Regions from separate parts of the Kitasatospora sp. NPDC052868 genome, predicted to be linked through region 1. Evidence: riboswitches for the same ligand, from Rfam matches in the RefSeq annotation. Region 1 holds a riboswitch; the other holds the start of a gene.
What was found. Region 1 has a riboswitch for glycine ahead of gcvP (aminomethyl-transferring glycine dehydrogenase). Riboswitches for the same ligand answer to the same signal wherever they lie in the genome.
Positions count from the first base shown of each region.

Region 2: it holds a riboswitch for glycine, as region 1 does, so the genes downstream of both, gcvT (glycine cleavage system aminomethyltransferase GcvT) here and gcvP (aminomethyl-transferring glycine dehydrogenase) in region 1, are expected to answer to the same signal.

Region 1 is NZ_JBITZW010000045.1:13,858-17,254, forward strand. It holds gene ACIGZJ_RS36525 (PRC and DUF2382 domain-containing protein) at 116-1,465, opposite strand; glycine riboswitch at 1,688-1,791, shown strand; gene gcvP (aminomethyl-transferring glycine dehydrogenase) at 2,031-3,397, shown strand, end outside.
Region 2 is NZ_JBITZW010000003.1:457,946-461,342, reverse strand. It holds gene ACIGZJ_RS08415 (enhanced serine sensitivity protein SseB C-terminal domain-containing protein) at 1-404, opposite strand, end outside; gene ACIGZJ_RS08410 (enhanced serine sensitivity protein SseB) at 552-1,334, opposite strand; glycine riboswitch at 1,635-1,740, shown strand; gene gcvT (glycine cleavage system aminomethyltransferase GcvT) at 1,969-3,090, shown strand; gene gcvH (glycine cleavage system protein GcvH) at 3,237-3,397, shown strand, end outside.

The DNA of each region.
Region 1 (3,397 bases):
AACTGAAATAACCATGCAGGCAGATACTTCAGTGTGTCAAATATCGATCGGTGAAGCTTTGGCAAAGTCGAAGGACCCCGGACCGTGGCGGTCCGGGGTCCCTGGTGAGAGCGGGTCAGGCGAGCGGCCTCAGCGGGGCCGGCCGGGTCGCGTCGGCCACCGAGGCGAGCGGGGAGGGGGAGGAGGACGAGGACGGGGGCGACGAGGGTGAGGTCGACGTCGTCGAGGAGAGCGCGTCCGAGGGGGTCGAATGCATGGGCGGCGGCGTGTGCGCGGTCGAGGGGGCGGGGGTCGAGGTGGTCGCGGTGTTGTCGTGCACCTCGACGTGCTCGCGGCGCAGCTCGTCGCGGATCACCTCCTCGGAGGTGTACCGCTCGACGACCAGGCGGACCCGCTCGATCGGCGCCAGGTACTTGCGGACCACCGGGCGCTCCTCGCGCAGGGTGACCTCCTCGACGGCCTCGGCGATGTCCTTGTCGCTGAGCGCCGCCCGCTCGGCATCGCCGACCGGCATCCGCTCGACCCGGACCCGCTCGCGCACCACCGGGACGCGGCGCTCGACCGGCTCGCTGGTCACGTACTTGCGCAGCTTGGCGGTGCCCAGGACGTGCCACTCGGTGATGATGTCCAGGCGCTCCTCGCGGCAGGTGATCTCCACCGGGCCGCTGGGCGCGGACGCGGCCGGGCCGCCGGTGGCGGCCGGGGTGGTGGAGGGCGCGGCACTCGGGGTGCCGACCGGGGTGGCGGGGACGACCGGGGCGGCGGGCGCCGAGCTGCTCGGCGCCCGGGTCTCGGGTGCGGCGGTACTGACGGTCCGCACGTTGGCCTCCGTGGCGGGTTCGGACGGCTTGCCGAGGTCGGCCGCCGGGATGGTGGGGGAGCTCGGGGTCGTGCTCTCCGCCGAGTGGAAGGCGAGCGGCTTGACCGGCGCCGCGGCCGGGGGCGGGGTCACGGGCGGGGCCGTCGGCGGGGTCGGCGACGGCGCCGGGTCGGACGCCGTGCTGGTGGCGGCCGCCGCGCCCGCCGCGGCGCCTGCGGCCGCGGCCGTTCCGGTCGCGCGGCCCGTGGTCGAATCCGCCGCCGGGACGGAGCCGAAGTCCAGGTCGGCCGGCTGGGAGCCGGAGCCGTCCCCCGCGGCCGGGCTGCCGTCCAGCGGGGTGTCCAGCCCGTAGTAGCGGTACAGCTGGAGTTCCTGGGCGGGTGACAGGTGCTGGCCCACGCCGAAGTCCGGCGACTCCTTCACCAGCGACTTGTCGTACGGCACCCGCAGCTCGTCGCCGGAGAACTCGCTCGTGGTCAGCGGGACGAAGGCGTCCCGCCCGAAGATGCCGGTACGGACGGCGGCCCACTCCGGTTGGCCGGTGGCGTCGTCCAGGTACACCTCGTCGACCGTGCCGATCTTGTCTCCATTGCGGTCGACCGCCTTGTGGCCGATCAGGTCCCGGGGGTCGATATCGGTCTGCACGCTTTCCTCCAGTCGCTGCTCCTGCGGAACTCCCGCAGGTCGGCGGCTGGAGCGCCCTTCCCATCCGCCACTTCACACCAAAAGGCATGAAGCGGACACCCGCGACCCGGGCGGGGCCGGACGGGCCACCCGCTGCGCCGTCCGGGTCATGCGCGAACTCTGCGAGTGACCTGACGCACCCGTGAACGGAGGGCTTCCCGCTGGTACCCTGGGCGCGACCGCCGAGCCCGCTCGGGAGAGTCCCCGAGAGCGGAAGTCGCTGGTCGGGGCGCCGAAGGAGCAACTCCTCCCCGGAATCTCTCAGGCATCCGTACCGTGTGGGATAGGTCACTCTGGAAAGCAGGGCAGGACCGCCGGCGAGGGAGCCGACGGCCACCACCCTCACCGACGGTGCAAGCCGGCGGGGCGCCCACAGCGCACCGCGCGGGCGAAGCTCTCAGGTCCCGATGACAGAGGGGGAGGCCTGTCGGGTCCGCCCGCCCAGGTCGATCCGCTGTTGTCCACAGCGGCTAAGCCGCCCGGCGCGCGTACCCCCGCCGGTCCGTGACCAGGAGGCCTCGACCACATGAACGCCCAGCCGAACGCGGGACGCCCCACCAGCGTCCCGACCCTCACCGAGCTTGAGCTGGCCAGTCCCTTCGAGAACCGCCACATCGGCCCCGACGCCGCCGCGCAGGAGAAGATGCTGGCCCACGTCGGCTACGGCTCCCTGGACGAGCTCGCCGCCACCGCCGTGCCGGACGCGATCCGCTCCATCACCGCCCTGGACCTGCCCGCCGGCCGCAGCGAGGCCCAGGTCCTCGCCGAGCTGCGCGAGCTGGCCGGCCGCAACCGGGTGCTCCAGCCGATGATCGGCCTGGGCTACTACGGCACCTTCACCCCGCCGGTGGTGCTGCGCAACGTCCTGGAGAACCCGGCCTGGTACACGGCCTACACGCCGTACCAGCCGGAGATCTCGCAGGGCCGCCTGGAAGCGCTGATCAACTTCCAGACCCTGGTCTCCGACCTGACCGGTCTGCCCACCTCCGGCTCCTCGCTGCTGGACGAGGGCACCGCGGCCGCCGAGGCGATGGCCCTGGCCCGCCGTGTCACCAAGGTCAAGGGCGGTGTCTTCCTGGTCGACGCCGAGACCCTGCCGCAGACCGTCGCGGTGATCCAGACCCGTGCCGAGCCGACCGGTGTCGAGGTCGTCGTCGCCGACCTCTCCGCGGGCATCCCGGCCGAGATCGCCGAGCGCGGCGTCTTCGGCCTGCTGCTCCAGTACCCGGGCGCCACCGGCGTGGTGCGCGACCTCGCCCCCGTCATCGAGCAGGCCCACGGCCTCGGCGCGATCGTCGCCGTCGCCGCCGACCTGCTGGCGCTGACCCTGCTGAAGTCCCCGGGTTCGCTCGGTGCCGACATCGCCTGCGGCACCTCGCAGCGCTTCGGCGTCCCGATGGGCTTCGGCGGCCCGCACGCCGGCTACCTGTCGGTCCGCGCCGAGTACGCCCGCTCGCTGCCCGGCCGCCTGGTCGGCGTCTCCGTCGACGTCGACGGCAACCGCGCCTACCGCCTGGCGCTGCAGACCCGTGAGCAGCACATCCGCCGCGAGAAGGCCACCAGCAACATCTGCACCGCCCAGGTGCTGCTCGCCGTGATGGCCTCCATGTACGCCGTCTACCACGGCCCGGACGGCCTGGCGGACATCGCCCGCCGCACCCACCGCTACGCCGCCGCGCTCGCCGAGGGCCTGCGGGCCGGCGGTGTCGAGCTGCTGCACGGCGAGTTCTTCGACACCGTCACCGCGGTCGTCCCCGGCCGTGCCGCCGAGATCGCCGAGGCCGCCCGGGCCAACGGCATCAACGTGTTCCAGGACGGCGCGGACCGGATCTCCGTCTCCACCGACGAGACCACCACCCGCGAGCACCTGGCCGGCGTCTGGGCCGCGTTCGG
Region 2 (3,397 bases), on a different contig from region 1:
CACGGCACCCCGACCCCGCCGCCCGGCGCATGCGGATTCAGCCACAGGCCCCAGCGGGTGCGGTACAGCGAGGCGGCGATCTCCCGGCCGGAGATCACCTCGTGCGCCCGCGCCCAGCCGGACGCGGCCAGCTGCTCGGGCGAGGTGACGGCCGGCGCGTAGCCGTGGCCGCTGATCTCCATGTTTCCGTACTGGGCGTCCTGGCTGCCGGGCGTGCCGTGCCAGAGCAGCATCCAGACCTGGCCCGCGGCGAGCGCCTGCAGCAGCGCCTCGTACGCCTCGTAGCGCTCCGGACCGACCTCGCGCAGGGCGCGCTCCAGCGCACCCGGATCCGCGCCGGGGCGCCCGGCGGAGGACTGGCCCCAGGGCCCCGGTGCACCGCCCGCTACCGCTCCCGCACTCATGCGCCCACCTCGCTGCGCCTCTTCTTCTCTCACCTGCCGCCGGCCCGGCGGGTGTCTGCACGCACCCTATGGGGCGCCACCGACCGCCGCCACGCCGACGTGCCTACAAGGGGCCCTCCTCCCCCGTGGCGGGTGAGGAGGGACGCGTCACATCCGGGCGTAGAACGGCCGGACCCGGTTGAGCATCCACTCGACGACGGGATCGTCCGCGAGGTCGAGCAGTACGAGGTGGACGCCCCCGGGCAGCGGCGCGGTTCCCAGCGCGCGGCCGAGCGCCTCGTTCACGGCGGCCGGTGCGACCGGGGCGCCCTGGTCCAGCTGCACGCCGATGAACATCACCGTCGGCTCGCCCTCGACGCTGGCCAGCGCGCGGCGGGCGGTCAGCACCCCGGGCAGGACGGCCAGCTCGGCCCGGCAGGCGGCCAGGAAGGCCTCCGGGTCCTCGCCCGCCACCGGCTCCCGCAGCGCCACCCGGCCGCCGGTCGGCCCGTCCGGGGCCTCCCAGCGGTCCTCGCGCGGGCCGCGCCGCAGCTCCGCCACGCCCTGCGGCGGGACGGGGATGCCGACCGGCGCCTCGGGGTTCACCGCGATGCCCACGCCGAGCGGCAGGCCCCGGGCGAACTCCCAGACCGGCGCGACCGCGAAGGCCATCCCGGGCGCCTGCCGCAGGAACACCTCCTGCGAGGAGAACACCGGCACGTAGGGGTCGCCGGCCAGCTCGATCGTCGGCAGGTCCAGCGCCTGGCCCTGCGGGTCGGCCCCGGACGGCAGCGGGATCCACACCTGGCTGCGGGCGAGCACCTCGAACACCCGGGGGGTCGCGCCCGGATCACCGAGCGCGGCGCTGAGCACCTGCTCCAGCTCGTTGGCCGGCCATCCGCCGCCCGGTGGCGCCGCCTCCGGGCCGCCCCACCCCTGCTGCTGCTCCACCGGGTACCCCATGCGCCCTGTACCGCCCTACTGGCTCGTCGACGCGTGCAGCCTAGCGCCCCGCGGACGAGCCGAAGGGGCGCGCCGGTGCCGAAAGCGAAGAGCGACAAGCGACCGACCAAGGAGGGAGCGCCGCAGCGATGAACGTCGACGCCGGGTCCGAGCGCCCCGGAGGCGAGTCGGGCGCCAGGCGAAGGGGCCCTCCCCCTCCCCCCTCTCCCGCGTGGGGCACAGACGTGCCATGATGTGCGCGTCTCCGCGTGTTTTCCGCCGGAGGCCCCTAACTCCATACCGGCCGCTCGAACCCGCGCGGGAGAGCCCGGAGTACCCCGAGAGGCGGTACAGCCGGCGCCGAAGGAGCAAGTCCTCCCCGGAATCTCTCAGGCACCCCTACCGCACGGGTTAGGCACATCTGGAAAGCGGAACACGGCCCTGCCGTGCGCCCACCCACGGTGCAAGCCGCCATGCTGTCCTGTTAGCTGTAAGAGCTGCGGGCCCGCGTGCGGTGAAGCTCTCAGGTTCGACGACAGATGGGGAGGCCCTGCCGCCGCATGCCCGCGCGCAGGCCGTGCCCCCGAGCGGGACCGGTCCGGCGTGCGCACCCCTGAGTGCCCAGACCGAGGAGTTCCAGGCCATGTCGTCCCTCCGCCTCACCGCGCTCGACGCGCTGCACCGCGCCCTCGGCGCGACGATGACCGACTTCGCCGGCTGGGACATGCCGCTGCGCTACGGCAGCGAGCGCGAGGAGCACCTCGCCGTCCGCACCAAGGCCGGTCTGTTCGACCTCTCCCACATGGGCGAGATCACCATCACCGGCCCGCAGGCCGGCGAGATGCTGGACCACGCGCTGGTCGGCTTCGTCTCCGCGCTCGGCGTGCTGCGCGCCCGCTACACCATGATCTGCGCCGAGGACGGCGGCATCCTGGACGACCTGATCGTCTACCGCCTGCGCGAGGACGCCTTCCTGGTCGTCGCCAACGCCTCCAACGCCCAGCTGGTCCTGGACGAGCTGATCGGCCGCGCCAAGGGCTTCGACGCCGTCGTCACCGACGACCGCGACACCTACTCGCTGGTCGCCGTCCAGGGCCCCGAGGCCACCGCGATCCTGGCCGCCACCACCGACGCCGACCTGGCCGGCCTCAAGTACTACGCGATCCTCCCGGCCCAGGTGGCCGGCCGCGAGGTGCTGCTGGCCCGCACCGGCTACACCGGCGAGGACGGCTTCGAGATCTTCTGCGCCCCCGGCGACGCCGAGCGGATCTGGACGGCGCTGACCGAGGCCGGTTCGGACCGCGGTCTGATCGCCTGCGGCCTGTCCTGCCGCGACACGCTGCGCCTGGAGGCCGGCATGCCGCTGTACGGGCACGAGCTCTCCACCGAGCTGACCCCGTTCGACGCGGGCCTGGGCCGGGTGGTGCGCTTCGACAAGACCACCAACGAGGGCGCGTTCATCGGCCGCAAGGCGCTGGAGAAGGCCGCCGCCGAGGCCGAGGCCAACCCGCCGCGGGTGCTGGTCGGCCTGGTCTCCGAGGGCAAGCGCGTCCCGCGCGCCGAGTACACCGTGGTCTCCGCGGACGGCGAGCCGATCGGCCGGATCACCTCCGGCGCGCCCTCCCCCACCCTGGGCAAGCCGATCGCGATCGCCTACGTGGACGCGGCGCACTCCGCCCCGGGCACCACCGTCGCGGTGGACGTGCGCGGCAAGCACGAGCCGGTCCAGGTCGTGGCGCTGCCCTTCTACAAGCGCGCCCGCTGATCCACCGGCGCGCCCGCTGAGGCTGGTTTCCGGCGGGCCCGCCGAGGCCTGGTTTCCGGCCCGCACATTTCCACAGATCATCGTCGAAGCCGTCCGCCCGGCGGCCCGCTTCGCCGTACCCGCTTCCCATCCTGGAGAATGACGCCATGAGCAACCCCCAGCACCTGCAGTACACCAAGGAGCACGAGTGGCTGACCGCCGCCGAGGCCGGTGTCTCGACGATCGGCATCACCAAGCACGCGGCCGACGCCCTCGGTGACATCGTCTACGTGCAGCTTCCCGAGGTCGGTGACACGGTGACCGCGGG